2 regions of the Bradyrhizobium guangdongense genome follow, and region 2 is predicted to be linked to the other one. Evidence: predicted binding sites of a transcription regulator. Region 2 holds the regulator's gene; the other holds the start of a gene.
What was found. Region 2 encodes LexA, which represses DNA repair genes until DNA is damaged. Its sites were predicted from a motif close to TGTTCNNNNTGTGTTCNG; they were not measured.
Positions count from the first base shown of each region.

Region 1: X265_RS04435 (DNA recombination protein RmuC) is a predicted target of LexA. The motif match lies at 5,276-5,293, and genes of this name have one in related genera.

Region 1 covers NZ_CP030051.1:928,572-944,356, forward strand. The annotation lists gene X265_RS04410 (DNA polymerase III subunit gamma/tau) at 1-902, shown strand, start outside; gene X265_RS04415 (YbaB/EbfC family nucleoid-associated protein) at 929-1,249, shown strand; gene recR (recombination mediator RecR) at 1,251-1,853, shown strand; gene X265_RS04425 (hypothetical protein) at 1,941-2,375, shown strand; gene X265_RS04430 (AmpG family muropeptide MFS transporter) at 2,502-3,866, opposite strand; gene X265_RS04435 (DNA recombination protein RmuC) at 4,044-5,243, opposite strand; gene def (peptide deformylase) at 5,416-5,940, shown strand; gene fmt (methionyl-tRNA formyltransferase) at 6,157-7,080, shown strand; gene truA (tRNA pseudouridine(38-40) synthase TruA) at 7,080-7,817, shown strand; gene dapE (succinyl-diaminopimelate desuccinylase) at 7,976-9,142, opposite strand; gene X265_RS04460 (DUF805 domain-containing protein) at 9,139-9,732, opposite strand; gene dapD (2,3,4,5-tetrahydropyridine-2,6-dicarboxylate N-succinyltransferase) at 9,990-10,835, opposite strand; gene X265_RS04470 (DUF302 domain-containing protein) at 10,980-11,423, opposite strand; gene X265_RS04475 (carboxymuconolactone decarboxylase family protein) at 11,420-11,785, opposite strand; gene X265_RS04480 (LysR family transcriptional regulator) at 11,891-12,811, opposite strand; gene X265_RS04485 (pyrimidine 5'-nucleotidase) at 12,835-13,524, opposite strand; gene X265_RS04490 (DUF1036 domain-containing protein) at 13,539-14,525, opposite strand; gene argB (acetylglutamate kinase) at 14,606-15,493, opposite strand; gene X265_RS04500 (DUF423 domain-containing protein) at 15,701-15,785, opposite strand, start outside.
Region 2 covers NZ_CP030051.1:4,298,731-4,314,515, forward strand. The annotation lists gene X265_RS20570 (alpha-hydroxy acid oxidase) at 293-1,420, shown strand; gene X265_RS20575 (HAD family hydrolase) at 1,425-2,051, shown strand; gene X265_RS20580 (hypothetical protein) at 2,216-2,413, shown strand; gene X265_RS20585 (hypothetical protein) at 2,540-2,887, shown strand; gene X265_RS20590 (molybdopterin molybdotransferase MoeA) at 2,990-4,201, shown strand; gene lexA (transcriptional repressor LexA) at 4,378-5,079, shown strand; gene X265_RS20600 (hypothetical protein) at 5,249-5,443, shown strand; gene X265_RS20605 (hypothetical protein) at 5,653-6,087, shown strand; gene X265_RS20610 (ComEC/Rec2 family competence protein) at 6,098-8,377, opposite strand; gene X265_RS20615 (DUF2171 domain-containing protein) at 8,475-8,708, opposite strand; gene X265_RS20620 (nuclear transport factor 2 family protein) at 8,799-9,185, opposite strand; gene X265_RS20625 (glutamine--tRNA ligase/YqeY domain fusion protein) at 9,195-10,874, opposite strand; gene gltX (glutamate--tRNA ligase) at 11,029-12,456, shown strand; gene gltA (citrate synthase) at 12,602-13,906, shown strand; gene X265_RS20640 (hypothetical protein) at 14,007-14,711, shown strand; gene X265_RS20645 (ROK family transcriptional regulator) at 14,825-15,785, shown strand, end outside.

The sequences.
Region 1 (15,785 bases), 3.4 Mb from region 2:
TCGTCAATTTCGTCACCCGCGTGAAGATCGTGCCTGCTACGGCCGACAACGTCGCCTATGGCGAGACCGAGCGTGTGCGCGCCAAGGAATTTGCCGCGAAGATCTCGATGCGGGTGCTCTCGCGGATGTGGCAGATGCTGCTCAAGGGCATCACCGAGGTCCAGGGTGCGACGCGCCCCGCCGCGGCCGCCGAGATGGTGCTGGTGCGCATCGCCTATGTCGCCGACCTGCCGGCGCCTGACGAAGCGATCCGGATGCTGGAACAGAACGGCGGTGGCTCGCCGGTCGTGAGCGGAGGCGGTGCGGCACGCAGTAACGCGCCGTCTGCGCCGATGGCCTCAGCTGCATCCGTTACGTCAGCTGCGCCAGTTCGCATGCCGACGTCATCGCCCTCAGCGTTCGGCGGTGCCGCGCGGCCGCAAATGGCGGCGCCCGCGCCGGATCCGCAAGGTGCGGCTCCCCAGCTGCGCATCACGAGCTTCACCCAGCTCGTCGCGCTTGCCAGTCAGAAGCGCGACGTCATGACCAAGGCCGCGCTGGAAGGCGACATGCGCCTCGTCCGTTTTGAGGAGGGCCGGCTCGAAATCGCGCTCGAGCCGAACGCCTCGAAGGCCATGGTCACCGAGCTTGCGCGGAAATTCGAGACGTGGACCGGCCGGCGCTGGACCATCATCGTATCCAACGAGCAGGGCCAGCCGACGCTGCGCTCGGTAAACCAGGCGGCGAAGCAGGAACATGCGCGCACGGCAGAGGCCGACCCGCGCGTGCAGGAGGTGCTGTCGCGCTTCCCCGGTGCAAAGGTCGTCGAGGTCCGCAAGCTTGCCCCCGAGACGCCGGAATCCAATATTAACGCGGACTATGGCAGCGACGATCCGATCGACGGTTCCGACGACGATCTCTGAGCCACTCTTTCCAAGGACGAATACCCATGGCTGATTTTCTCGGCATGATGAAGCAGGCGGCGCAGCTGCAATCCAAGATGCAGGAGATGCAGGAATCTCTCGCCAATGTGGAGGTCGAAGGCATCTCGGGCGGCGGCCTGGTCTCCGTGCGCATGACCGCGAAGATGGACGTCAAGGGCATCAAGATCGATCCCTCGCTGATGAAGGCCGAAGAGCGCGAGGTTCTGGAAGATCTGCTCGTCACGGCGCTCGGTGATGCCCGCCGCAAGGCCGAGACCGCGATGCAGGAGAAGATGCAGTCGCTCACCGGCGGGCTCGGCCTGCCGCCGGGGCTGTTCGGCCAGTAACATGGGCGCGGTTGCAGGTCCTGAGATCGAGCGGCTGGTTCAGCTTCTCGCACGGCTGCCGGGCCTGGGTCCGCGCTCCGCGCGGCGCGCGGCGCTGCATCTGATCAAGAAGCGCGAAGCGCTGATGATGCCGCTGTCCTCCGCCTTGCAGGTCGCGCTCGACAAGGTCCAGGTCTGCAAGACCTGCGGCAACATCGACACGCAAAATCCCTGCACGGTCTGCACGGATCCGAAGCGCGACCCGGCGATCATCGTCGTCGTCGCCGACGTTGCCGATCTCTGGGCGCTGGAGCGAGCCAATGCGACGCAAGGGCGCTACCACGTGCTGGGAGCGACGCTGTCGCCGCTCGACGGCGTCGGTCCGCAGGACCTGACCATCGACGCGCTGGTCGCGCGTGCGCATGCAGCCGAGGTGCACGAGATCATCCTGGCGCTGAATGCGACCGTCGACGGCCAAACCACCGCGCATTACATCACCGACCTTCTTCAGGACGCCAACGTCAAAATAACCCGGCTCGCGCACGGTGTACCTGTCGGTGGCGAGCTTGATTATCTCGATGAGGGCACCCTATCGGCAGCGATGCGGCAGCGGACCCTGTTCTAGAGCGTTTTCGAGCGAAGTGGATCCCGGTTCGCGTGAAGAAAACGCGTCAAAACGAGAATCTCCATCCAGACTTACGGAACGGACGACATGACGAAACTTTTCGCCACACGCTTTGCTTTGGTCGCGACGATGCTGCTGCTGGTGACCCCGGCGATCGCCGCGCAGCAGGAGGACGAGGCGCCGCCGCCCCCGAAGCCCGGCAAGCCGATCAGCGCCGGCGAGGTGCTCTCGGGCGAGCTGAACGCCATGAAGATTCGCGACGTCAAGAACGCCGGCAAGCGGATAGCGATGTACCAGATCACCTCCGAGCCGCGCCGCCTGCCGGCGCCGAACGGGCTGTGCGATCTCGAGACCGGGCCCGAGACGTTCCAGCTCGTCACCTCCAGCGACGCGCAGGCCTCGCAGCTGAAATCGTTCGTGGGCAAGGAGATCTCGGTCAAGGTGGACGAGATCACCTGCGCCAGCGATCCCGGCCAGATGAGCGAGGCCGTGGTGACGAAGTGGAGCTTGGTGAAGAAGTAGTAGGGAGCGAACCGCTCTCTCCCTGTCATTGCGAGGAGCCCTTGCGACGAAGCAATCCAGAGTCTTTCCGCGGATGCATTTCTGGATTGCTTCGCTTCGCTCGCAATGACAAGGGAGAGCGCCGCGTCACACCCTCACTGGCCCCAGCGCCTCGAAGTGCCCGCGCTTCTGCAGCCAGGCCAGCAGCACCAGGCTCGGGATCGCCACCAGCACGCAGATCACGAAGAACAATGGCCAGCCGGTTGCGCTGGCGACGAAGCCGGCGCCCGACGAGAGATAGGTCCGTCCCACCGCCGCAAGTGCGGTGAGCAGCGCATATTGCGTCGCGGTGTGCAGCGGGTTCTGACACAGGGCGGAGAGATAGGCGACGAAGATCACGGTGCCGACTGCGCTGGTGAAGTTCTCGGCGCAGATCGCGAGCGCCAGCGCCCATTGATTGGTGCCGACCACCGCGAGCCAGGAGAAGGTGAGGTTGGCCAGCGCCTGCACCACGCCGCCCAGCCAGAGCGAGGTCGCCAGCGAATAGCGCCGCGCGACGAAGCCGCCGGCAAAACCACCGATCAGGGTGGCGGCGAGACCGACGCCCTTCACGATCGCCGCGTAATCGTTGCGGGTGAAGCCGAGGTCGATCACGAATGGCGCCGTCATGGTGCCGGAGAACGCGTCGGTGAACTTGAACAGCACCACGAAAGCGAGCGCGGCGAGCGCATCCTTGCGCGACAGGAATTCCGAGAAGGCGCCGATTGCCGCGTGCAGCACGCGCGTGAACGCGGTCTCGTCGTGCGTCGCCGCTTCCGCCTGCACGGATTGCTCAGGCTCGGTCGCGACCAGCGCCGTGACCGTTCCGATCAGCACCATCGCCGCCATCACCACATAGCCCCACATCCAGGCTGACGGACGTGGAATGCCGCTGCTCTCGAAGCCCGAGACGATGAACAGCGCACCCGCAGTCGAGACCAGCATGCCGATGCGATACGCCGCGACGTAAGACGCCATGCCGGCCGCCTGCTCGCTCTCCGGCAGGCTCTCGACGCGGAAGGCATCGACCACGATGTCCTGGGTCGACGACGTCGTCGCCACCAGCAGCGCGCCGAGTGCAACGTAGAATGGCGAACTGGCGGGATTGGTCATCGCCAGCAGCAGGATCGCGACGATCAGCAGTATCTGCGAGAACAGCAGCCAGCCGCGCCGCCGCCCGAAGGCGCGGGTGAACAGCGGCACATGCAGCGCATCCACCAGCGGCGCCCACAGGAATTTCAGCGTGTAGGGCGTGCCGACCAGCGCGAACAGCCCGATGGTCTTGAGATCGACACCGGCCTCGCGCATCCACACCAAGAGCGTCGATCCCGACAGCGCCAGCGGCAGCCCCGAGGAGAATCCGAGGAACAGCACGATCAGCACTCGCGGTTGCAGATAAACGGCCAGGCTGTCGCGCCAGGACGTTGCGGGGGCATCGGTGCCGGCGGGCGAAGTCGCGTCGGGTGCAGTCATAGGAAGGTGTTAGCAGATTCTGGGGGCGCTGCCTCATCTCCCTCTCCCCGTTCTTACGGGGAGAGGGTTGGGGTGAGGGGCATCTCTCCACACGGGAGGCGACGACGGACCTGTACCCCTCACCCGGATCGCAAGAGCGATCCGACCTCTCCCCGCAAGCGGGGAGAGGTGAGCGGCTCACTCCCCCGCCTGGAGCTTCCTTGGAAACAGCTCGCCCGCTCCCGCCACCAGCCGCGGGCCCTCCGCCGGTGTGTCGGTCTTGCTGAAATCCAGCTCCTCGATCCGCCCCGCGCGCTTCTCGATCTTGTCGGCCGAGATCAGGATCTGTCGGACATCCTCGTTCGCGTCGGCGAAATGCTTCTGCAATTTCAGCACGCGGTCGCGCAGGCGGCCCAGATCATCGCCGAGCTTGATCACCTCGGTCTGGATCAGGTCGGCGGCGTCGCGCATGCGTGCATCCTTCATGATCTGCTGCATCACCTGGATCGCGAGCATCAGCAGCGAAGGCGAAACCAGCACCACGCGGGCGCGATAGGCTTTCTGGATTACGTCGTCGAAACCGTCATGGATCTCGGCGTAGACCGATTCCGACGGCACGAACATGAGCGCCATCTCCTGGGTTTCACCGGTGACGAGGTATTTTTCGGCGATGTCGCTGACATGCTTCATCACGTCGCCGCGCAGCCGTTGCGTGGCAAGGCGCTTCTCCTCGTCGGTGCGGGCGTCGTGCAGCGCGGTCATCGCTTCCAGCGGGAATTTCGCGTCGATGCAGAGCGGGCGCTGGTCGGGCAGGAATACGACGCAGTCCGGCCGCTTTCCGGTCGAAAGCGTGAACTGGAATTCGTAGGACCCTTTGGGAAGACCGTCCTGGACGATCGCCTCCATCCGGGCCTGGCCGAAGGCGCCGCGCGACTGCTTGTTGGCGAGCACGTCGCGCAAGGTCGTCACCTGCGTAGTGAGGTCGGTGAGGTTCTTGTGTGCGCTGTCGATAATTCCGAGCCGCTCATGCAGCGCGCGCAGGCTCTCCATGGTGTTGCGGGTCGAATGTTCCATGGACTGGCCGACCCGATGGGTCACCGAATCCAGCCGCTCGTTGACCGCCCGCGCCATCTCCGCCTGCCGGCCGGCCAGGGCCTGGGTCATGGCATCGACCCTGCCCGAGGCTTCGCTCTGGGCGTGCAGGACCTGGGCGAGCCGCTCCTCCAGCTCGTCGGCCCGGATCGCACTCGCCATCGCGAGTTCCGCGCCGCGGCGCCCGGATCGCGCGATCACGACGGCAATCACCACCAACAGGATGAGGACGAGCGCGCCGAAGCCGATCAGCGCATCGATCGTGCGCACCGGCCAGTCGCCCAGCATGAAAATGATATCGTTCATGGCTGCCCTTCTAGCCGATTCGGCGGCCAAGGGCGAACGAAGAGGGAACGGGCTCGGTTAACGGTCCCCTCGTTTTTATGGTTAACGAAAGCTGAAGTTTTATGGTTAGCGGAGCGTTAACGTGTTCCCGGCCGCATTGACCGCTTGTCGCGCGCGGCTTAAATCGCCCGCCATGGCCCTCAGAGAAATCATCATCCTGCCCGACAAGCAGCTGCGTCTGGTCTCCAAGCCGATCGAGAAGGTCACCTCGGAGATCCGCAAGCTTGCCGACGACATGTTCGAGACCATGTACGACGCGCCCGGCATTGGCCTGGCGGCGATCCAGATCGCGCAGCCGCTGCGGCTGATCACCATGGACCTCGCCAAGCCCAACCAGGACGGTGAGACCAAGCCGGAGCCGCGCGTCTTCATCAATCCGGAGATCCTCGCCTCGTCCGAGGAGCTCTCCACCTACGAGGAAGGCTGCCTGTCGATCCCTGAATATTACGAGGAGGTCGAGCGGCCGGCGAAGGTGCGCGTGCGCTTCACCGACCTCGACGGCAAGGTGCACGAGGAGGACGCCGAAGGCCTTTACGCCACCTGCATCCAGCACGAGATCGACCATCTCAACGGCGTGTTGTTCGTCGACTATCTGTCAAAGCTCAAGCGCGACCGCGTGATCAAGAAGTTCGAGAAAGCCGCCAAGCGCGCTGAGTGAGTCAATTGTAACCGACTGGTGTTGTCCCACGCTCCCCTGCGCTCCCTCCCCCTTGTGGGGGAGGGTGGGGGAGAGGGGTAGACCAGCAAATGGTGCTCTCGATTCTCGGAGTGCCAACAACAAAGCGCCCGCGCTCACGGCGAGAGAGCGCGTCGTGTGGCACCCCTCTCCCCCACCCTCCCCCACAAGGGGGAGGGAACGCAGCGAGTTCTGTTGATGCCCCTCCGCCTGATCTTCATGGGCACGCCCGATTTCTCGGTGCCGACGCTGCTCGAACTGGTCGCGCACGGCCACGAGATCGTGGCCGTGTACACCCGTGCACCGAAGCCGGGCGGCCGGCGCGGGCTGCAGATGCAGCCGACCCCGGTCGAGGAGGCCGCGCGAAAGCTCGGCGTGCCTGTGCTGACGCCGAAGACGCTGAAGACGGAGGAAGCGCTGGAAGAGTTTCGTGGGTTCGACGCCGATGCGGCCGTCGTCGTCGCCTACGGCATGATCCTGCCGCAGGCGATCCTCGATGCGCCCAAACTCGGCTGCTACAATCTGCATGCCTCGCTCTTGCCGCGCTGGCGCGGCGCCGCGCCGATCAACCGCGCCATCATGGCGGGCGATGCCGAGAGCGGCGTCATGGTGATGAAGATGGATATCGGCCTCGATACCGGCGACGTCGCCATGGCCGAGCGCCTTGCCATCTCGGACAACATGACCGCGCTCGATCTGCATGATCGCCTCTCCCGCCTCGGCGCCGATCTGATGGTGCGCGCGATGGCCGCGCTCGACCGCGGCGGGCTCCAGCTGAAGAAGCAGAGCGAGGACGGCGTCACCTATGCGGCCAAGATCGACAAGGCCGAAGCGCGGATCGACTGGAGCAAGCCCGCGCACGCGGTGCTGCGCCACATCCACGGCTTGTCGCCGTTCCCCGGCGCCTGGGCCGAGCTTGAGAACGCTCGGGTAAAAATCCTGCGCTGCGAGTTGGCCAAAGGCTCGGGCGATCCGGGCACGGTGCTGGACGATCAGCTCACGATCGCCTGCGGGGAGGGCGCCATCCGCGTTCTCGAGCTGCAGCGCGAAGGCAAGGCGCGGATGCAGGCCACCGACTTCCTGCGTGGCGTCCCTGTGAAGCCGCCGATGCGGCTTTCCTGATGCCGCGCTACAAGCTCACCATCGAATATGACGGCGCGCCGTTCTTCGGCTGGCAGGTGCAGGACACGCTGCCCTCGGTGCAGGGTGCACTGGAAGCGGCCGTGAAGGCGATGACCGGCGCCGATCTGCGGGTGCACGGCGCCGGTCGCACCGATGCCGGCGTGCATGCGCGCGGCCAGGTCGCGCACGTCGATGTCGAGAAGCAGTTTCCGCCGGGGCGCTTTCGTGATGGCTTGAACGCGCATCTGCGCCCGCATCCGATCGCGGTGCTCGAGGCGGAGATCGTGCCCGACAGCTTCGAAGCGCGTTTCTCGGCGGTGAAGCGGCACTATCGCTATCGCGTCGTCAACACCCGCGCCAATCTCGCGCTCGACGTCGGCCACGCCTGGCGCGTGCCGCGCAAGCTCGATGCCGATGCGATGCATGCAGCAGCGCAGCGCCTGCTCGGCAAGCACGACTTCACCACCTTCCGCGACACCGAGTGCCAGGCCAAATCTCCGGAGAAGACGCTCGACCAGCTCGACGTGATGCGCGACGGCCGCGAGATCATCATCGTCACGTCGGCGCGCTCGTTCCTGCACAGCCAGGTGCGCTCGATGGTGGGCTCGCTGGTCTGGGTCGGCGAAGGCCGCTGGACCGCAGACGACCTCTCCGCAGCACTCGCCGCGCGTAACCGCTCAGCCTGCGGCATCGTCGCTCCGCCAGAGGGGCTGTATTTGATGAAGGTGGATTACTAGAGAGGCGCAAGCTGGCGCAGCCTTCTCGGTGTCATGCCCCGCGAAGGCGGGGCATCCAGTACCCCGCGCCCTCTCGGTTCTATCACTGCCGTCTCGGAGTACTGGATCGCCTGGTCAAGCCGGGCGATGACGGTGGTGGTCGATGCGGCAGCAGCGCCTCACCCAAAATACCGCGTCAGAATCCCGCGATAGACCTTGGTCAGCTTCTCCAGATCCGTCACCGGCACGCGCTCATCGACCTGGTGCATGGTCTGGCCGACCAGGCCGAACTCGATCACCGGGCAGTAGCTCGAGATGAAGCGGGCGTCCGAGGTGCCGCCGGAGGTCGACAGCTCCGGCTTGCGGCCTGTCACCTCCTCGATCGCCGACACCGCGAGATCGGTGAACGGGCCGGGCTTGGTGACGAACACGTTGGAGTTCGACGGCTCCCAGACGATGCGGGCCTTGATGCGGTTGCCGCAGGCTTTGGCGAGGCGGGTCTCGACCAGCTCGCGCAAGGACGCTTGTGTGTGGTTGTCGTTGTAACGGATGTTGAACCTGGCGCGGGCCTCGCCGGGGATGACGTTGAAGGCCTTGTTGCCGACGTCGACCGAGACGAATTCGAGATTGGAAGCCTGAAACTGCGCGCTGCCATGGTCGAGGGGCTCGTCCGAGATCGCCACGATGAGCCGCGAAATATCTGGCACCGGATTGGCCGCGCGGTGCGGATAGGCGACATGGCCCTGCACACCGTCGACGTAAAGCGTGCCCGATTGCGAGCCGCGCCGGCCGACCTTGATGGTGTCGCCGAGCGACTCGACATTGGAGGGCTCGCCCAGCACGCAATGATCGAATTTTTCGCCGCGCTCGGCGGCCCATTTCAAGAGCTTGATGGTGCCGTTGATGGAGACGTCTTCCTCGTCGCCGGTGATCAGGAACGAGATCGAGCCTTTACCATCCGCGCGCGGTTTGCCGCCGTTCGCCGCAAGATGCTCCAACACCGCGGCGACGGAGCAGGCAATGCCGCCCTTCATGTCCACAGCGCCGCGGCCGTGCAGGAAGCCGTCCTTCACCTCGCCGGAGAACGCGCCGACGCTCCAGGCGCTCTCGTCGCCCGGCGGCACCACGTCGGTATGGCCGGCGAAGGTGATGTGCGGTCCATCGGTGCCGATCCGCGCATAGAGATTGTCGACGTCGGCGGTGCCTTCCTCGCTGAAGGTCACGCGGTGACAGGTGAAGCCGGCTGCGATCAAGGCTTTTTCAAGCACGCCGAGCGCGCCGGCGTCTTGAGGGGTTACCGAGGGGCAGCGGATGAGGTCGCGGGCAATGGAGAGAGCATCGGTCATGCTTCCGGCTTAACACGCCATTGCGGCGGCGGGCCAGCCTTCTGCGTGGACATTTCGAGCTCGCGTTGCTGATCCCAACCCGGCTTGCCCGCGGGCGAGACGTAGAGCGGATCGGCGCCGAAGCGGTTGGTCTTCCTCGAGCCGCGGAAGAACAGCAGTTCGATCCCGCCCCAGGTCGCGAGCACGAATGAGATCAGGGCCAGCGCGAAACCGATATAGCCGTTGCCGATCCGGTCCACGAACTGGTTGATCAGTCCGGGAAGGACGAAAAAGGGCAGCACCCACCAGGCGCTCTTGTCGCGGTCATGCAGCCGCTTGATGGACGTTGCGGCGAACACCCACGCAAACAGCGGCGTGCCGATCACCTTGGCCACGACCAACGGGAGGTCGGTGCGCGACAGCGTGCGATAGTTGTCGGGATCGACGGCCTTGAAGATGTCGTCGACCGCGAAACCGAACGAGCGGGCACCGAGCGCCGCCACGATGGCCGCCAGGAAGATCATCCAGCAGACGATGATGAGCCCGGCCAGCCAATATTTGGCCCGGTTGATGCGGCCCTCGAAGCGGAAGAGATACCAGGTCCAGTCCATGCGAAAGGCTCCGGGCGAGAGAAAGCACCCAGGAATTGGTCGCGATGGAGGCAGAGAGGGTTCGATGAAGAAGGCCGCGCGGGCTTGCTTTACCTCGCCCCGCTTGCGGGGAGAGGTCGGATTGCTTTGGCGCGCGACTGCGCGCCTGAGCAATCCGGGTGAGGGGGTACAGGTCTCGTGGCCATCTCATTCGTTGAGAGAGGCCCCTCACCCCAACCCTCTCCCCGTAAGAACGGGGAGAGGGGGTGGAGGGAGGCTCAGTCCCGCAGCAGCTCGTTGATGCTGGTCTTCGAGCGCGTGCGCTCGTCGACGCGCTTGACGATCACGGCGCAGGCGGTGCTCGGGCCGATCTGGCCGTTCTTCATCGGCTTGCCGGGCAGCGCGCCGGGCACGACAACCGAATATTCAGGCACTTCACCCATGAAGACTTCGCCGGTCTCGCGGTCGACGATCTTGGTCGAGGCGCCCAGGAACACACCCATCGCCAGCACCGCGCCCTTGCGTACGATCACGCCTTCGGCGACCTCCGAGCGCGCGCCGATGAAGCAATCGTCTTCGATGATCACGGGCTCGGCCTGCAGCGGCTCGAGCACGCCGCCGATGCCGGCGCCGCCGGAGATGTGCACGCGCTTGCCGATCTGCGCGCAGGAGCCGACGGTGGCCCAGGTGTCCACCATGGTGCTCTCATCGACGTAAGCACCGAGATTGACGAAGGACGGCATCAGCACGACGTTCTTGGCGATGAAGGCCGAGCGGCGCACCACCGCGCCCGGCACCGCGCGGAAACCGGCGTCGCGAAAACGGTTGGGCCCCCAGCCTTCGAACTTCGAGGGCACCTTGTCCCACCAGTTCGCCTGGCCCGGGCCGCCGGGAATGACGTCCATGTCATTGAGGCGGAAGGACAGCAGCACGGCCTTCTTCAGCCACTGATTGACCTTCCACTTGCCGTCGGTGCCGCGCTCGGCGACGCGCGCCTCGCCCCGGTCCAGAATCTCCAGCGACTGGTTCACGGCGTCGCACACCTCGCCCTTGGTCGAGGTCGAGATGGTCTCGCGCGCGTCGAAGGCGCTGTTGATGGTGGATTCCAGGGCGGACAGGGACATCGGAGGGCTTCCTCGAAACCGGAGTTGTCTTAGGGGAAATCGAGGGGGCTTTTTCGGGATTTGGGCCGAGAGAGTCAAGAACGCGACCCGCTATGTTCCGGGGACCTGTCGATGCACCCGGAACATGGCCGCTTCAGCGGGTCTTCAGAAGCCCAGGCCGCCGACAATGGCCTCGAAATTGCCGGCCAATTCCTCGCCGAGCGCCGTCAGCGCGGGCGAGCCGTATCGCGCGAAGGCCCGGGCGGGATCGAGCCAGCGCAGCTCGGTTCGTCCCTCAGGGAAGCCGATAACCGCGAACTTCAGAGGCGCCTCAAGCAGCGCTGCCGAATCGGCTGCCAGCAGGCGAGACATCAGGCGCGGGTGGAAGAAGAGGATTTGCCGTACCGGGCCGATATCATAGCCGCCGCGATGCAGCAGCATCTGCGGATCGATCTCGTGCAGCACCCAGAGGTCGGCTGCAATGATCTTTTCCTTGAGGCGTGCCACGACCTCCTCGACCGGCAGCGTGCCGACGCGCACGTGCTGGAACGAAGCGGCCATGCCGCCCGGCTCGGAAAAGCCGACAGCCTGAAGTCGAGGCTCCGTCATTGGACAGCCCCTTCGTTCTGCTTCGCTGTCCTGTTGGCCTCGAATGCGTCGAGCGTCCGGGCCGAATAAACCAGCGCAGCTCCGGCCCCGATCGCAATCGCGACGCCCAATGCTTCCGCCAGCTCCTCGCGGCTGGCGCCGTACTTCGCTGCGGCGTCGGCATGCACGGCGATACAGCCGTCGCAGCGCGCGGTTACGGCGGCTGCGAGTGCGATCAGCTCGCGAGTCTTGTTGTCGAGCTGACCGGTCTGTGCGCCGGCAGCGCTGAGGGCACGATAGCCCTTGACTGTGTCGGGGCTCAACTTGCCGATGTCACCGATACGCGCAAGCAGCTCGCCTTGATAGTGTTTCCAGTCCAACATCTCGGATCTCCTCGATCATAGTGGCGTCGGAGAACAGATAGTCGGCGATCGTGGTGACGCCCATCGGCTGCGGCCGTATGGCCACCATACGTCGGCAGGAGGTCATCAGCTGAGGTGAGGCATCCGTTCGGCCAGGAAGTCCACGACGCTGCGTACCCGCGGGATTGCGCGCGTATCGCGGTGAAATCCAAGCCACACGTCACGGCTGGGAATTGGTGTAGCTGTCGCGATGGCGCGCAGGGCCGGATACGCCCGGGCGAGACATTGCGGCAGGCATGCAAGGCCGGCGCCGTTCGCTGCGGCCGCCGCCTGGCCGTCGCGGCTGTTGCTGCGGAAGGCAATGTGGGCATTCGGAAAATGCTGGCGCAGCCATTTTGTCTCGGCGACCGTTTCGGCGAGTGCCGCATTCATGGCGATGAGGGCCACGTCGGCACCGCCTTGCTTGAAATCCGGGAAGCCGCGCGCCTCGAGATAGCCAGGGGAGGCATAGAGTCCGAACGGAAGACTGCCGATCTTCCGTTGCACCAATCCTTCCTGCTGAAAGCGAACGAAGCGCACCGCGATGTCGACCTCGCGCCGGGTCAGGCTCAGCGCTTCGGCATCCGTGACGAACTCGACACTCATTCCGGGATGCATGGTGCAGAATTCCGCGAGCAGCGGCGAGAGAACTCGCGCGCCGATCCACTCGGCCGATGTGAGGCGGACGGTGCCCGTGATTCCGGCGCTGCTGCCGGTCGCGATTCGCTGCGCGGCAAGCGCAGCCTCTTCCATCCTTGCTGCATGGTCGAGTATTTGCCGTCCGGTGTCGGTAAGCTCAAGGCCGGATGGCTTGCGTTGAAACAGCACCGCGCCGAGTTTCTTTTCGAACAGCTCAAGCCGGCGACTCATGGTTGGCTGCGTCGTGCCGAGTTTTCGTGCGGTGCCGGATAGGCTCTTCTCGCGGGCAAGGTTCAGGAAATAGCGCAGATCGTCCCACTCGATGTCGGACAGGCCCGTGGCAGGTAACTCTGGCGGCTTGCGGGACACCTTTGCTCCTCGCGTGGTTGCACTCAGTCGGTGAGCGATCGCAGGAATCCTGCCAGATTGTCCGTGACGTGATCGACATGGGCCGCATCGCGGCCCTCCAGTTCCCAGTCCTCACGCACCACGTCCTTGGTGCCGTCAGGCACCACCAGCACGGTGGTCATGCCGAGCTCGTGCGGAACGGTCAGGTTGCGGGCGAGGTCCTCGAACATCGCCGCGCGCGTCGGGTCGACCGCATGATCGGCGAGGAATTTCCGGTAGGTCTGCGCCGCCGGCTTGGGCTCGAATTCGGCGGCGATGATGTCGAACACGCCGTCGAAATGGCTGGCGAGACCAAGCCGCGCCAGCACCGCATCGACATGGTCGACCGAGCCGTTGGTCAGGATCAGCTTGCGTCCGGGCAGCTTTGCGATGGCTTCGCCGAGGGCCGGGTTCGGCTCCAGCGGCGAATGGTCGATCTTGTGGACGTAAGCGAGATAATCGTCGGCGCGAACGCCATGCAGGGTCATCATGCCGCGCATGGTGGTGCCGAAGCGCCGGTAATAATCCTTCTGGATGTTGCGCGCTTCTGCAGGGCCAACGTTCAGCCAATTGCACACGAACTCGCCGATTCTGGCGTCGACCTGCTGCCACAGATTGACGTGATGCGGATACAGCGTGTTGTCGAGATCGAACACCCAGGTGTCGACGTGAGCGAACGTGCGGGGGGATTTCATCGGAACGCTCTCAATCAGGGCAACGCAAAGCGCAGCGTCTTGCCGCCGCTGCTCATATCCACGGGCCCAAAACCGGTCGCGGCAAATCCGCGCGCGCCGCAATCGGCCTGCTCGGTGGTCTCGAACTTGGTGTCGCGGGTGCAGAGCTGCTTGTCGCCGCCCCAGTTCAGCGGTCTGTCCTTCAGCTTGATGGCGCGGTTGTCGGCATCGACGGCTTCCGCGAAGCTGAAGATCTGCTTGGGCTGGCCGGCAATGTCAGGGTGCAGGCATGTCTTGGGATCGATGCGGTACCAGCCCCGGCTGGTCACGGACTTGCCGTCGTCGGTCGCGATGGCCGCCATCACCTTGTGAGGCGTGTCGTTGCACCAGGTGAGACCGCTGGTGGACGGCGTCTGCGCCGCATCGACCATGGTCTTGAAGAAGTTCGGCGAGCCGACCACGTCCGAGGACAGCCCGCGGCTCTTCAGGAATGCGGCGAGTGCTCCTTGCGTCTTCGGTCCGTCGACGCCGTCGATCGCGCCGACGTCATAGCCGGCGATCACCAGCAGCCGCTGGATACCGGCAAGCCGCGCCTGCTCGTCGTCATATTCGGAGTCCTCGGCGAGATAGGCGACGAGATTGCCGTCGTCGGCCTGCGTCGGCGTCACTTGTGTGAACGGTGCCTGCGTCTGACCGCTACGGCACTGCCGCGCGGCCGCGATGACGAAATTGTCCTGGGCCACGCACAGCATGTCGCGGCCGTTCTGCGGAATCGGTGAGGCGCCATAGACGCCGAGCGCGCGGGCATTGAGCAGGATGCGGTCGGCGGTGAGCGTGCCCTGCACCACCACGCGACAGGTCGCAGGATCGATCCTGAACCAGCCCCGCGTCGCCGTCGCCGCCTTGTCGTCGATGCCGATCGCGGCCTCGACGACATAGGACATGCGGTTGCAGATCTTCAGATCGGCCAAGGCCGGCGCGGAGGAAAAGACGAACGAGACGGCGGCGGCCGGCAGCGTCATCAGCAGACGCGTGAGGGGCGAGCGGCTGGGGTACCGCGCCTTCGGCCCGGCGATCCCCGTCGCTCCTGTCGTCTTGTCGGTCACTTGTGGATCAGCGTTCCCGTGCCCTGGTTGGTGAAGAGCTCGAGCAGCACTGCGTGTTGCATCTTGCCGTCGATGATGACGACGCCCTCGACGCCCTGCTCAAGCGCGTAGATGCAGGTCTCGACCTTCGGGATCATGCCCCCGGAAATGGTGCCGTCGGCAATCAGCTTGCGTGCGTCCTTGACCGACATTTCGGGGATCAGCTTCTTCGACTTGTCGAGCACACCGGGCACGTCGGTGAGCAGCAGCAGGCGCTTGGCCTTCAGCGCGCCCGCGATCGCGCCGGCAAAGGTGTCGCCGTTGACGTTCAGCGTCTGGCCGTCATGCGACGTGGCAAGCGGCGCCAGCACCGGGATCAGCTCGTAGCCGATCAGCTGGTTGAGCAGGGTGAGGTCGACCTTTTCGGGGTCGCCGACGAAGCCGAGATCGACCACCTTCTCGATGTGCGAATCCGGATCGACCATGGTGCGGGTCGTCTTCGACGCCTTCACCATGTTGCCGTCCTTGCCGCAGAGGCCGACGGCCTTGCCGCCGGCATCGTTGATGTAGCCGACGATCTGCTTGTTGACCGAGCCGGCCAGCACCATCTCGACGACCTCGATGGTCGCGGCATCGGTGATGCGCAAGCCCGCTGCGAACTCCGATTGAATGCCGAGGCGCTTGAGCATGGTCGCGATCTGCGGCCCGCCGCCATGCACCACGACCGGATTGATCGCAGTCTGCTCGAGCAGCACGATGTCGCGGGCAAAATTCTTCGCGGTCTCCTCGTCGCCCATGGCATGGCCGCCATATTTGATGACGATGGTTTCTTCGTCGTACTGCTGCATGTGCGGCAGCGCTTCGGACAGGATGCGGGCCTGGTCGAGCGGGGAGATGTCGGTCATGTCACGGTCTCGCTGGCGGGACTAACGCGGGTTCGCCTTCTATCCGATTGGCGGGCGAGGCGCAAAGCGTGGCTGGCATGCTGCTCTCATGTCCCGGACGCGGTGCGGCGCGTAGTGCCGCGCCGCTGAGCCGGGACCCAGAAGCGGCATGGGCCCCGGCTCAGCGGCGCACCGCTGAAGCGCTGCGCCGCGTCCGGGACATGAGACCTACTTCGCCGCCACCACCGCCGCCAGCGTCACCGCCAGCCAGCTCGCAATCATCGCCGTCCCCCCTGTCGGCGCCGCGAACGGA
Region 2 (15,785 bases):
TTCGCTTAGCGGTTCTTTTTGAGGCTTGGCAGCCGCCATGCAAATGGCGATCCAAGCCGGTTCTCACAATATCATTCTGGTTTCTTCAAGGCCGGCCTGCCACGCCGGCGGGTACGCGGTAAAAATCCCTTCGCCCTGAACCTAAACATTTGGCAACGTTCGGAAGACCGGCCCCGGGAGAGCGGGAATCGGCCGCCGAGCCACGCCTCGCAGCTATGCGATTTTAGGATGGTTTTGGAGGTCCGAACCGGATAGGCGATGGCATAAGGCTTCAAATTCTCGGGAGGAAACAATGAACGAAGCGCTCCGGCCGGAACGGAACGTCGAACTCGGCGCCAGCAACGAGCCGTTCCAGAACCTGCACGAGTTCATCCGAAAGGCCCGCGCCAATCTCAACCAGAATGCCTGGGACTACATCGTGGGCGCGGCCGAAACCGAAACCACGATGCGCCGCAACCGAATGGCACTGGACGAGATCGCCTTCCGCCCCCGCGTGCTGCGTGACGTGCGGAAGGTCGACGGCTCGGTCGAGCAGTTCGGCCGCAGGATGCGCCTGCCCGTGGTGCTCGCGCCCGTCGGCGCGCTGGAGATCTTCGACCCGCACGGCGCGGCGAGCGTTGCACGCGCCGCCGGCAGCTTCGGGGCATCGCACATGCTCAGCTCCGTCTCCGAGCCCGGCCTGGAAAAGACCGCCGAAGCCGCTCCCGATGCGCTGCGCATGTATCAGCTCTATGTCCGCGGCGATGACGCGTTCGTTGCCGACGTCGTCAGCCGCGCCGAGAAGGCCAATTATGCGGCCTTCTGCCTGACCGTCGACACCGCCCATTACAGCCGACGCGAGCGCGACATTGCCAAGCGCTATGTACGCGAGAGCCGCCTGCGCGCCACCGGCGGCGATTTCCAGAAGGGACTGGAATGGCGGACCGTGAAGATGATCAAGGACAAGTTCAGGATTCCGCTGATCCTCAAGGGTATCGCCACCGCCGAGGACGCGCAGATCGCGGTCGATCACGGCGTCGAGTGGATCTACGTCTCCAACCACGGCGGACGCCAGCTCGACCATGGCCGCGGCGCCATGCATGTGCTGCCCGAGATCGTCGACGCCGTGAAGGGCCGCGCCCGGATCATGATCGACGGCGGCATCTGCCGCGGCACCGATATCGTCAAGGCGATCGCCGCCGGCGCCGCCCTCGTCGGCATCGGCCGGCTGCAATGCTGGGCGCTGGCCGCCGCCGGCGAAACTGGTGTGGCGCGCATGCTGGAACTACTGGAGGACGAGGTGCTGCGCTGCCTCGGTCTGCTGGGCGCCACCTCGTTCGCCGAGGTCAACAAATCCTGCCTGCACCCGGCCACGGCAACCAACGCGCCGAGCGTGTTCAGCGCGTTCCCGCTGTTCGACCACGAGCCTTACCGGTACTGACGCAATGACTTCGCTTTCTCCCGGCGGCGCGGATGCGCTTCTGTTCGACCTCGGGCGCGTGGTGCTCGACATCGATTTCTCCAAGGCGATCGCCTGCTGGGCGCAACACGCGGGGTGCAAGCCCGAAGCCATCGTCGCGCGCTATGTGCGCGACAGCGAGGCCTACCGGCTGCACGAGGTCGGCAAGCTCAGCGACGAGGACTATTTCGCCTCGTTGCGCGCCTCGCTCGGCATCGGCATTTCGGATGCGCAATTCCTCGAGGGATGGAATGCGATCTTCGCCGGCGAGATGCCCGAGATCGCGGAGCTGCTGCCGCGCGCGGCGAAACGGATGCCGCTTTATGCGTTCTCGAACACCAATCGGCCCCATGTGGACCATTTCTCGAAGGAATATGCCGACTTGCTTGGCCATTTCCGCGAGATGTATCTGTCCTCCAGCATCGGCCTGCGCAAGCCGGACGCCGAAGCCTTCGACCATGTCGTCGCCGCAATGGGCATACCGGCAAACCGGATCGTGTTCTTCGATGACCTTGCCGAGAACATCGAAGGCGCGCGGGCCCGCGGATTGCAGGCCGTGCACGTGACGTCGCCCCTCGACGTCGGGCATGCGCTGAAGGCGCTGGGGATCTGATCTGGCGGCTCCGATCTTTCAGGGCGGCGGCTGCAGGAACTATTTCGCCCAAAGATGTGGAACCAACTCACTTTGTGCATTTTTATACAGAGTTCCGGGAACGAATGCCTGCTTCCGGGACTCATGAGTCCGTTGGGAATTCTACATCGGACGGACGTATCGACGTGTTGGGCAAAACCTATCTCACCAGGCAGGCCTCCCTGCTGATGAAATTCGCCAGAACCACCTCGGATTCTGAGCTTTCCGCCAAGCTGATCAGCAAGGCTGCCGATCTGAAGGCCCAGGCCGATCCGATGCCCGACAGGGATCAAGGGCTCCAAGCACCGGACGTGACGTCGAACGTGGATCCGACGACGTCGTGATCCGCACGGGCCTGACCGCCAAAGTCTTGCGGCTCCGCGGCAACAACGCCTGATTGCCGCTTTTCTCTGCTTGTTCCCGCTCTGAAACTGCGCTCCTATGCTGCATTGCAACTCGTGGAGGTTGGAATGCGCGCCGGCGTGCTTTCGAAGGACGCCGTATTGGACCTCGTGGGGGCGATCTACGACGCTGCGGTCGAACAGGGGCGCTGGTCGAGCGTGATGGAGCGCATCGATGACGCCGTAGGCGGTCGCGTGCTGTTTGGCATCTACGCCCCGGCAACGGTCTTTCGAGCCTGCTGTCGCCGCGCATCGATCCCGCCCGCGTGCACGATCTGCTTGGCTGGGCGCCGCGCAATCCTTTGTTGCCGCTCAGCGTCGGCAGGACGCCGGGCGCGCAGTCATCTGTCGAAGATTTTTGACAAGACCGGCGTCAGCCGGCAGGCCGAGCTGGTGCGGCTGTTGATGCAGAAGTAGCTCACGTCAGCGCCCGCTTACCATTTTGCCTCGCGGCGCGCTCTCGGCTAGAACGCTTGCCGCAACGTGATCATTGCCTCGCCCAAGCAGGAGCTTTCACCCGTGGCCCTCATGCCGGTTTCCGACGCGCTCGCCGCGGTGCTTGCCGGCGTGGAGCCGCTGCCGGAAGAAATGATTGCCCTCGATGAGGCCTTCCATCGCGTGCTTGCGCGCGATGTCGCGGCGCGGCGCACGCAACCGCCGCAAGCGATGTCAGCGATGGATGGCTATGCCGTCCGCGCGGCAGACGCGGCAAGGGTGGACGCGCAGCTCACCGTCATTGGAGAGGTCGCGGCCGGACGGCCCTTCGCAGGAGCTGTCGGCGCTGGTGAAGCGGTACGAATCTTCACCGGCGGAGTCGTTCCCGATGGCGCGGACGCCGTCGTGATCCAGGAGGACACGGTCACAGACGGCAAGCGCGTCACGATCAAAGAGGCCGCGATTAGCGGCCGGCACATCCGCCCCGCAGGCATCGACTTTCACGAAGGCGACGTGCTGCTCCGTCAGGGGACCCGATTGACCGATCGCGGGCTCGCGCTCGCAGCGGGCATGAACCACCCGCAGCTTCCCGTTCGTCGTCGTCCGAAGGTCGCGATCCTCGCCACCGGCGACGAGCTGGTGATGCCGGGCACCACCCCCGGTCATGGCCAGATCGTCTATTCCAACGGCTATGCCCTGCACGCGCTCGCCCGTAGCGAGGGCGCCGACACCATCGACTTTGGCGTCGCCGCCGACACGCTCGAAGCCACCACCGCGGGCATCCGCCGCGCGCGCCAGTCCGGCGCCGACATCCTGATCACGACCGGCGGCGCCTCGGTCGGCGACCACGATCTGGTGCAGCAGGCGCTTCGGGACGAAGGCACCTCGATGGCGTTCTGGAAGATCGCGATGCGGCCGGGAAAGCCGATGATGCACGGGCGTCTCGGGGCCATGCGCGTGATCGGCCTGCCCGGCAATCCCGTGTCATCCTACGTGTGCGGTTTCCTGTTCATGGTGCCGCTGATTCGCGCGCTCTCAGGCCATTCGGTGGTTCATCACTGCCGCGAGCGCGCGGTGCTCGGGCGCGATGTCCGCGCCAACGACCAGCGCGAGGATTACCTCCGCGCGCGTCTCGAAGTGCGTGACGATGGCACGCTCATCGCCGTTCCCGTCAATCACCAGGACTCCTCGCTGCTTGCGAATCTCGCTGCGGCACAGGCACTTCTCGTGCGCCCGCCGTTCGCCCCCAAGGCCGAAGCGGGAGCGCCTTGCGAGGTGCTGCGACTGCCTGTTTGAACACAGCGTTCGCAACCGTTCCGCGAACTTTGTCGCGTTCACGGTAAATTAAGCAGTTGCGGAACATGTATCGAACATATAGTGTCCGTTCATGATTTGTTTCGAGCATGTAACGGCTTATCGCTGACTTCAGCGTCTCGGAATCGAACGACATCGTCAGGGGGATTTTGGTCGAGATGTTAACGCGCAAACAATACGAGCTCCTGCGGTTCATCAGCGAGCGGCTGAAGGAAAGCGGCGTGCCGCCCTCCTTCGACGAGATGAAGGACGCGCTCGATCTGCGTTCGAAGTCGGGCATCCACCGCCTGATCACCGCGCTCGAGGAGCGTGGCTTCATCCGCCGCCTGCCGAACCGCGCCCGCGCGATCGAAGTGATCAAGCTGCCCGAGCTCCAGGCCGCCGCCGGTAACCGCCGCGGCTTCACCCCGAGCGTGATCGAGGGCAATCTCGGCAAGGTGCGCACGACATCGAGCCCGCCCGCCGACGAGGGCGAACGCCCCGTCGCAGTGCCGGTGATGGGCCGCATCGCGGCTGGTACGCCGATCGAGGCGCTGCAGACCCGCAGCCACACCATCAGCGTCCCGCCGGACATGCTCGGCGCAGGCGAGCACTACGCACTCGAAGTGCGCGGCGATTCGATGGTCGATGCCGGCATTCTCGACGGCGACATGGCGCTGATCCAACGCAACGAGAGTTGCGACACCGGCGATATCGTGGTCGCGCTGATCGACGACGAGGAAGCCACCCTGAAACGTTTCCGCCGCCGCGGCGCCTCCATTGCGCTCGAGCCGGCGAATGCCGCCTATGAAGTCCGCATCCTGCCGCCCAACCGGGTGAAGATCCAGGGCAAGCTGATCGGGCTGTACCGGAAGTACTAAGCGCTCTCGCGCGAGCAAACGATGGAGCGGACGATTGTCCGCTCCGGCTGGATAGTCTTTCTGGTTTTGCACAGATTATCCGGCCATCTCTCCAGCGCTAAATCCCCGGCAGGCTGCAACGAAGCGAAGCCTTCATTGCTTCAAAGGCCTCGAGACCGAGGAGACCACCATGCGCAAGATCATCCTGAGCACCGTCACGACGGCCCTGATCGCCGCGTCAGCGCCGAACGCCTTCGCCGCGCAACCGCAGCATCACGTCCGCAAGGCGCAGCAAGCGACAAGCCAGCAATCCCGCAATGCCCTCAACTCCGTCCAGCAGTCGGCCTGGCCATATTCGGGCTGGTCGGCACCGGCCGGACATTGATGCTCCGGATATTGATGCAGAAGGTCTGCCGAATGCGCCGGAGCAGGCTTTGTTCCTAGGCGTTCGGGAAAGATATTGTGATTATGGCCAGCGGACCCAAGCCGCAGATTTGCCTACAACCAAGCAGAGCCTCGCAGACTTACACTCTGATAGAGGCCTGTGCCTCCAGGACAGAGGCGCGGGTTGCTATCCTGATAGAGGAGCACCCGATGTGTGACTATAGCCTGCATGCCGTCGCGACGCGTCCCGCAGAAGTCGGCGAGACGATCGTCACGACAACGTTCCGCGGCACCTCGACACGCGGCTTCGCCTCCGAAGCCGACATGTCCGTCGCGGTCTGCCTGCTGCCGGGAACGGAGCTCGCCTTCGCCGATAACGTCCGCTACGACAACAGGTGGATCTGGACGCGCACCGTCAACTCGCGCGTCGGCAAGTTCGGCAAGATCGATCCGCACGTTCCCGATCGTCATCACGATGCGATCGAATTCCCCGATGGCAAATATGTCTTGGTGACCCAGCTCGTCGAAGGCCAGCGCGCCACCGTGCTGCAACTGCCCGTGACCCAGCCGCTCGGCGAGCGCGAGCACAAGCCGCAGATCATCGCCGACAGTCGTCCGACACCGCCGCGTCTGCCGATCGGCTGAAAGACCGGTTTTAGTCCTCGGCCTGGAAGTCGGCCTCCGACGGAGTTGCGTCCCGAGCGCGTGGCGCCGCCGACCGTGGCATGAGGGTCAGTTCGAAATCTCCTTCGCCGGCTGCCGCCGGCGACCAGGGGCGGTTTGCGCCCCTCGCCCTTACCGACTGGACCGCAAACCCGTCGCCGCGCTGCGTCAGCGCCAGCGCGCCTTGTCGCGCAAGACGCGGCCGATCGACCACCATCGCGGCGCAATCCGGCGGCGCCGGCCTTGATGTCACCACCAGCGCGGCCCGACTGCAATCATCGGCCGGCGCATCGCTGCGCAGCGCCAGCGCGATCATGCGACCATCGGCGAGTGGCGCCACGCAACCGGACTCGTCGCACGACACCCCGTCACCGAGCGCGGCACTGCCGGCATCGCGCGGGTCAGCGTCGGCCGCGAGCCACTCCTTGAGCAGGAAAGCGTCCTTGTTCGTCCTGATCAGATGCAACTCCCCGTCCCTGCCCCGCACCGCGACGTTCTGGCCGTTACCGGCAATGAGAATGTCGGGCTGCCGAACCGACAGGGCCCAGATCGTTGCCGCCACGAGCACGAGCGCACCCGACCAGCGCAGCGGCGTGCGCAGCAGGCCCATCAGGACGAGGCCGAGGCTCGCTGCAATCAGCGGCGCAGTACCGAAGGCGGCAACATGGCCGACCGCGCCTGGCAATGCCGCCACCCAGCGCGTGACCACAATCATCCAGTCGATGCCAATCCCCATCAGCCACCAGAACACACCGTCCAGTCCGAACGGTGCGGCGAGCAATCCCAGGAGCCCGGCCGGCATCACCAGCGCGGAGACCACTGGCATCGCAGCGAGATTGGCGAGCACGCCGTAGGGCGTGACGCGATGGAAGTGGAACGCGGCGTAAGGTGTGGTCGCGAGCCCCGCGATCATCGAGGCCATGAACAGCATCGCGATCTCGCGGCCGCCCCACAGCGCGATCCGCGCGGTCGTCGAATGATCGGGAGATGCGAACAGGTTCGGCATGCCGATCTGCACCAGCGCCACGAGCCCGAGCGTCGCGGCGAACGACATCTGGAAGCTCGGATGCACCAGCGCTTCCGGTGCGGCCGCGAGCACGATCAGCGCAGCCACGGCCAGCGTGCGGAACGTGATGGCGCGGCGATCCACCATCACCGCGATCAGCACCACCGCGGTCATGAAGAACGATCTCTGGGTTGCGACCTCCGCGCCCGAGAGCAGCAGATAGAATGCGGATGCGGCCAGCGCGGCTGCGGCCGACCATTTCTTGATGGGAAAACCGGCCGCAAGGCCCGGGATCAGCGCCAGCAGCGCACGAACGGTGAAGAACACGACACCGGCGACGACGGCCATGTGGTAACCGGAAATCGAGAGGACGTGGCCCAGCCCGGAGATGAACATCGCGTCGTTGACGGGCGTGGTGATCGCATCGCGGCGACCGGTCAGGAGCGCGGTCGCGATCGCCCTGTTGTCGCCATCGAGCGTGGCGCGGATGCGTGCGTCGATCGAATCGCGCAGGCCCTGCATGAAAGCGGAATAACGCAAGCCCCAGCCGCCGGCATCGGGAGGAGCGGACACCGTGATTGCGCCCATCGCAAAGCCGGACGCGCCGATGCCCTGGAAGAACATGTCGCGCGAAAAGTCGTAGCTGCCGGGCCGCAGCGGCGCGAGCGGCGGCATCAGCCGCGCCTTCAACTGCACGAAGCTGCCGACATCGGGCGCCGTCCCCTTGCGCACGGAGAGGCGGACGCGATCGAGCGTCACGTCGCTGCGCTGGGCCTTTATCGCGGTGACGCGCAGCACGAAGCGGTCGGTGCGTTCGCGGATGTCGCGGGTCTCGACGAAGCCCGACAGCGACACCGAATAGAGCGGCTTTGCGAGCACGGTGTGGGCGATGCGTGCTGTCTTCCAGGTCGCCATGGCAAAGCCGGCCGCGACGGCTGCGATCAGAATCGTGGGTGCAAACAGCCGGCTCCGCCGCAACAGGATCGCACCAAGCGTCAGCGCCAGAGCCGTGGTCGCGGCGACCCACAGCACCGGTTCGTGATCGGCGGCAAAGTAGAGCGCGATACCGCAGCCGAAAGCGATGGGCACCCACGGGAACAGCCGCCCGGCGCCGGCTTCCGCCTTAGCCCATTCCCGCAGCGTCCCGAAGATTGCGGGCCAGGCGCCAAAGCCCGCCGGCACGAAGCCGCCGGCCGATGCGATCCGGCCTGCCGGCCAGGTCCCGGCCAGACCCTGAGAGCGTACGGACCGGCCCTGCTCCGCCATTCCCCGGCAACCCTGCGATATGAGATGGGCCCAGAGACTACCGGAACGTGCAGGCCGCCGAATAGCGGTACGGATCAGGAACGAAGGCGCTGGGTTTCTACTTTTCCTCTTCCATCGTCACGGCCACCTCGGCGTTGGCCGACAACCGAACCTTGTTGCCCTCGATCCCGGCGACGAGGCCCTTGTCGATGAAATGGTGATGCCCCTTGTGGCTGCCCTCGCCGCTATCCTTCCTGGTCAGCTTGATGCGGTTGCCCTCGACGCGATCGACGGTGCCGACGTGAACGCCGTCGGCGCCGATGACGTCCATATGCTCTGCGATGTTTTGCATGGGTGGTGTCCTTGTTGGGATCCACGCCCAACGCAGCGGAGGCAGGTTCGTTCGCTCACGGGAATGACGATACCGTGTGCCGCCCCCGCGTCAGATCAGCGGTTCCTTCGCCGAGGCGTGGTGATTGACGATCTTCCAGTCGCCATCCTCGCGCATGATGACCCAGCTCATCTTGACGACGAGATCGGAACGCTCGCTGGCGAAGCCGAACGTGATGGTTGCGCCCATGTTGATGAGGTCCGGCCCGGCATGCGCCGCCTCCACCTCGGAGAACGCCGCGCTCGGCTTGCGCCAGCGCGGCAGGCCGTTGAAATAGTCTGCGACGCCGTCCCTTCCCCGATAGAGTCTTGGATTGGAGCCGAAGAAGAATGCGTTCTTCGCATAAAGCGACGACAGTGCCGCCGCATCGAGCGTCGCGAAGCCGGCGCACCATTTCGCGATGATCGCGGAAACGATGGCGTCAGCCTCACTGCTCATGCTCGCCTCTCAACCCTTGGCGACTTCCTTGGCGAACGTATCGCGCAAGCCGATGGTGCGCGAGAACACCGGTCTGGCGGGCGTCGAGTCCTTGTCGCGCACGAAGTAGCCCTGGCGCTCGAACTGCATCGGCTCGGTCGAATTGCTCTCGGCCACCGAGGCCTCGATCCGCGCGTCGGAGAGGATCTCCAGCGAGTTCGGATTGAGGTCGGCCGTGAAATTCGAGGCGTCCGGGCTCGGATTGGCGAACAGCTGGTTGTAGACGCGGATCTCGGCGGGCACGGAGGTTGCTGCCGGCAGCCAATGCATGGTCGCCTTGACCTTGCGGCCGTCAGGCGCGTTGCCGCCCTTGGTCGCGGGATCGTAGGTGCACCGTAGCTCCACCACCTCGCCCTTGTCGTTCTTGATCACGCCGGTGCATTTGACGAAATAGGCGTAGCGCAGCCGCACCTCGTTGCCCGGCGACAGGCGGAAGAACTTCTTGGGCGGGTTCTCCATGAAGTCGTCCTGCTCGATATAGAGCTCGCGGCCGAAATTGATCTTGCGCGTGCCGGCGCTGGGATCGTCGGGATGATTGATCGCTTCGAGCTCCTCGCTCTGCCCTTCCGGATAGTTCTCGATCACGACCTTGAGCGGCTTCAAGACCGCCATGCGGCGCTGCGCCGTGCGGTTCAGCTCCTCGCGGATGCAGAACTCCAGCATGCCGACATCGACCACGCTGTTCGCTTTGGCAACGCCGATGCGCTTGACGAATTCGCGCAAGGCCGCCGGCGGCACGCCGCGGCGGCGCATGCCCGCGATGGTCGGCATGCGCGGATCGTCCCAGCCCGCGACATGGCCGTCGCGAACGAGCTGGGTCAGCACGCGCTTGGACAGCAGCGTGTAAGTCAAATTGAGCCGCGCCATCTCGTACTGATGCGGCGTGGACGGCACCGGCAGCTTCTCGATGAACCAGTCGTAGAGCGGCCGGTGATCCTCGAACTCCAGCGTGCAAATCGAATGGGTGATGCCCTCGATCGCGTCCGACTGGCCGTGGGCGTAATCGTAGCTGGGATAGATGCTCCACTTGGTGCCGGTGCGCGGATGGTGCGCATGCAGGATGCGATAGAGCACCGGATCACGCAGATTGATGTTGCCCGCGGACATGTCGATCTTGGCCCGCAGCACGCGCGCGCCGTTCGGGAATTCGCCGGCCTTCATGCGCCGGAACAGGTCGAGATTCTCATCCACGCTGCGGTCGCGGAACGGCGAGTTCTTGCCGGGCTCGGTCAGCGTGCCGCGCGAGGCGCGGATCTCCTCCTGAGACTGGTCGTCGACATAAGCCAGCCCGTCGCGGATCAGCTTCTCGGCCCATTCATAAAGGCGATCGAAATAATCCGAGGCGTAGAACAGGTTCTTGCCCCAATCGTAACCGAGCCAGTGCACGTCGGCCTGGATGGAATCGATATATTCCTGCTCTTCCTTGACCGGGTTGGTGTCGTCGAAGCGCAGATGGCAGCGGCCGGGAAATTCCTGGGCGATGCCGAAATTGAGCGCGATCGACTTGGCATGGCCGATATGCAGGTAGCCGTTCGGCTCCGGCGGGAACCGGGTCACGATCTCCTTGTATTTGCCCTGATCGAGATCGGCCTGGATGATGTCACGAATGAAATCGCGCCCACCCTCAGTCGCCACCGGTTCTGTGCTCATCCTAAAATCCTGTAGGGAAATCAGCGGTCCTTCTGCCAAATTCGCGTGGCTCCGCCAAGGGCCAAGCAAGGCCTCAAGCCGTCCGCCGCCGGGCTTTAGTTATGTCCCGTACCTGCTATACACCACCGCTTCCAATGCATAGGCCCTGCCAAGAATGACCGATTCCGTCGTCACGCGCTTTGCGCCCTCTCCGACCGGCTTCCTCCATATCGGGGGCGCCCGCACGGCGCTGTTCAACTGGCTCTATGCGAAGAAGCACGGCGGCAAGATGCTGCTGCGGATCGAGGACACCGACCGTGAGCGCTCCACCGAGGCCGCGATCGGCGCCATCCTCGACGGGCTGAAGTGGCTGGAGCTCGGCTGGGACGGCGAGGTCATCTACCAGTTCAGCCGCGCCGCCCGCCACCGGGAGGTGGCCGAGCAGCTGCTCGCCGACGGCAAGGCCTATCGCTGCTACGCCACCGCCGAGGAGCTCGCCGCCATGCGCGAGAAGGCGCGCGCGGAAGGCCGCACCCGCCTCTATGACGGGATGTGGCGCGACCGCGATCCGGCGACGGCTCCGTCCGACGTCAAGCCCACCATCCGCCTACGCGCACCGCAGACCGGCGAGACCGTGATCGAGGACCAGGTCCAGGGTCGCGTCGTCTGGCAGAACGAGAACCTTGACGATCTCGTGCTGTTGCGTGGCGACGGCAATCCGACCTACATGCTCGCGGTGGTCGTCGACGACCACGACATGGGCGTCACCCACGTGATCCGCGGCGACGACCATCTGATCAACGCCGCGCGCCAGAAGCAGATCTATGATGCCATGGGCTGGGCGTTGCCGAGCATGTCGCACATCCCCCTGATCCACGGACCTGACGGCTCCAAGCTCTCCAAGCGGCACGGCGCGCTCGGCGTCGATGCCTACCGTGCCATGGGATACCTCCCGGCTGCGCTGCGCAACTACCTGGTCCGGCTCGGCTGGAGCCATGGCGACCAGGAGATCTTCTCGACCGAGGAGATGATCGCCGCGTTCGATCTCGCCAGCGTCGGCCGCGCTGCTGCCCGGTTCGATTTCGCCAAGCTGGAAAACCTCAACGGCCACTACATCCGCCACGCCGACGATCAATCGCTCGTGAACATGTTCGAGGACGTGCTGGATCATGTCGTGCCCGCCCGCGACGAGATTAAGGCCAAGTTAAACGACAGGACGCGGGCCCAGCTCCTCAAGGCCATGCCGGCCCTGAAAGAGCGGGCCAAGACGCTGCTCGAGCTGATCGACGGCGCCTATTTCATCTTCGCCGACCGTCCGCTGCAGCTCGACGCCAAGGCGGCGGCGCTGCTGACGCCTGAGAACCGCAAGCTGATCAGCCAGCTGCATTCCGCGCTGGAGAACGTCGAGACCTGGAGTGGCGCCTCGACGGAGGCCGCGCTCCGCACCTTTGCCGAGGAAAACAGTCTTAAGCTCGGCGCAGTTGCCCAGCCTTTGCGCGCGGCGCTGACCGGGCGCACGACGTCGCCCGGTATATTTGAGGTTTTGGACGTGCTGGGACGCCAGGAAAGCCTTGCCCGGCTTAAGGACCAGGCTACGACGTAAGTAGGCTATGCAAGCGGCCATCTTGCAGCGCACACAGCAATAATATACCCATCTTGCCGCACATTCTGGAACATCCGGCCTGCCCCATAATCTCCCTTGGGGGACTCCGGCTCCGGCCCGTTTCACCATACATCGGGGACCTCTGATGGACGCAAAAGAAAGCCCAAAGACCGCGACGCTGACGGTTGGAAACAAGAACTACGATCTCCCGATCCTCAGCGGCAGCGTCGGGCCCGATGTCGTCGATATCGGCAAGCTCTACGGCCAGTCCGGCCTGTTCACCTACGATCCCGGCTTCACTTCGACGGCGAGCTGCCAGTCCAAGATCACCTACATCGATGGTGACGCGGGCGTGCTGGAATACCGCGGCTATCCGATCGAACAGCTCGCCGAGCACGGCGACTTCCTGGAGACCTGCTATCTGCTGCTCTACGGGAATTTGCCGACCGCGACCCAGAAGAAGGATTTCGACTATCGCGTGACCCATCACACGATGGTGCACGAACAGATGGCCCGGTTCTTCCAAGGCTTCCGCCGCGACGCCCATCCGATGGCGATCATGGTGGCCGCCGTCGGCGCGCTCGCCGCGTTCTATCACGACTCCACCGACATCAACGATCCCAAGCAGCGCATGATCGCCTCCATGCGCATGATCGCGAAGATCCCGACGCTGGCGGCGATGGCCTACAAGTACACGGTCGGCCAGCCCTTCGTGTATCCGAAGAACTCGCTCGGCTTTGCCGAGAACTTCCTCAACATGTGCTTCGCGGTGCCTTGCGAGGACTACCAGGTCAGCCCGGTGCTGGCCGACGCGCTGGAGAAGATCTTCATCCTGCACGCCGACCACGAGCAGAACGCCTCGACCTCGACGGTACGCATCGCCGGCTCCTCGGGCGCCAACCCGTTCGCGTGCATCGCGGCCGGCATCGCCTGCCTCTGGGGCCCGGCGCATGGCGGCGCCAACGAAGCCGCGCTGAACATGCTCTATCAGATCGGCACGGTCGACAAGATCCCCGAGTTCATCGCCAAGGTGAAGGACAAGAACTCCGAAGTTCGCCTGATGGGCTTCGGTCACCGCGTCTACAAGAACTACGATCCGCGCGCCAAGATCATGCAGAAGATGTGTCACGCCGTGCTCAAGGAGATGGGCCATGGCGACGATCCGATGCTGAAGGTGGCGCTGGAGCTCGAGAAGATCGCGCTCAGCGACCAGTACTTCATCGACCGCAAGCTCTACCCGAACGTCGACTTCTATTCGGGCATCACGCTGAAGGCGATGGGCTTCCCGGTCTCGATGTTCACCGTGCTGTTCGCGGTCGCCCGCACCGTCGGCTGGATCAGCCAGTGGAGCGAGATGATCGAGGATCCGCAGCAGAAGATCGGCCGTCCGCGCCAGCTCTACACCGGCGTCGCCCGCCGCGACTACGTCGCGATCAACGATCGCAAGTAAGTCTTCAGCCGACACGGCTCTCGAGACGGCGCCATCTCACGATGGCGCCGTTTTCGTTTGGCAAGACCACAGGAAGATAAGCAAAGCACGGGGCGAGCGGATGCGCATCACCAACCCGGTCGATGGATGGTTAGAGGTCGTGGCCTGCTCGCCCTTCCCTGATGCCGGCGGCGAGATCGTTCTGTACCCCCGGTGCGAGATGGACGGGGTCATCACCGCCGAACGTCTCGCGGCGACAGCCGTACATTACAGCGGCTATGACGTGCCCAAGCCGAAATGGCCGCGCCACGGGATGATGCTCCCCGTGACCGTGGATCTCGCCGATCCCACGCGTTTCAGGATCGAATGGGATTTGGTGCCGACCGGGCCCGAAGCCGCCGACAAGCTTGCGGCGCAATTGCGCGGCGAGCCAGAGGCGGCCGCCGGCGGCCGTCGCCCGTTCCCTCGCGTCTGGCGCGAGACGGTGCATGCCGCAGCATCGCCGTCGCTGGTCAACGGCCTCACGCCACAGCAGACGGAGATCGCGCTGGCAGGCGGTGCCGCAGCCCTCGGCCTGCTCCCCACCATCGCAACGGTCTTGACCGCGTGTGAGGCTGGGCCGAGCAGTGCGCCCGGCGGGACGTGGGACATCACGGTCCGCGTGAGCGATCCCAACGGCGGACCAGGCTGGGAAGCGGTCACGCGCATATCATTCAGCAGCCCAGGCCGCCGCGAAAGCCGCACTGCTCCCGGACGCGAGTTGCCCGTCCTGGTCGACCCGGCCAATCGCAAGCGTATCCTCGTCGACGTCGCGCGCCTCTCCTGACCTTGCTGCCACGCACAACAACAAGTCGACGCATTACACCCGCAAGCGCTTGACAGGCGAAAGGCTCCGCGCGCAAATTCTTACACTAAGTAAGAATGACGACAGGGACGGAAATGTCGGAGCAGCCGAGAAGTCGGCGGCAGACGCGCGCTGCCATTTTGACTCACCTGCTTCAGTCGGGCGGCTCGTTCCGGCCGCCGCTGGCCAAGGCCGTGCGCCTGTCGGAAGCGAGCCTGTCGCGCATCCTGTTTGACCTGAAAGCCGAAGGCCTGATCGAGGAAATCAGGCGCCCTGCCCCTTATGTCGGCGGCCCGACCGGCCTCGTCTCGCTGGATGGGACCGTCGCGCTCGCGGGCCTCGAGCTCACCAGCCAGCACCTCAGCGTCGGCGTCGGCGGCCTTGCGGGCGAGCTGCATTACAGCGAGCGCGTGCCGTTGCCGAAAAGAATGACATCCGAGTCCGTTGGCCGGGTGTTTCGCGAAGCGCTGACATTGCTGCGCGAGTGGACGCGGCGGCGGCGCATCAGCCTCGCACAGATCGGCGTCACCATTCCGGGCCTCGGCCGGCTGAGTGTATCGGGCAACCCGATCATTCCCTGTGACGTCGAACGCATCGGCCAGATGTTCGGCGAATTGTGCACGGACGTCCCGGTCGCCTTCACCAATTCGGTGGTGGCGCACGCGACCTTTCATCGTTGTCGCACGCACAATTATCCATTCAGCGATGCGCATCTGTTCGTATTTGTCGGCCAGGGCGTCGCGGGGACGTGGATGGATGATCCGAACGAGGGCGATGCGCTCGAGCCGGTCGAGCTTGGCCACATGGTGTTCGAACCCGGCGGCCCGCGTTGCCGCTGCGGTCACCACGGCTGCGTCGAGGCCTATACGTCGCTGCCGGCCTTGGCCGCGCTTCTGGGGACCACCGAAGCCGAGCTGCTCCAGCTCGGCAGTGAATGGGTGACCACAATCCCGCTCACATCGCGCACGCGTCGGCAATTGCGCCAGCGGCTGTTCAGGCTTGGCCTTGCCATCGGCAACACGCTGAACGTGAAGCCCTGCCGCGGCGTCGTCGTCA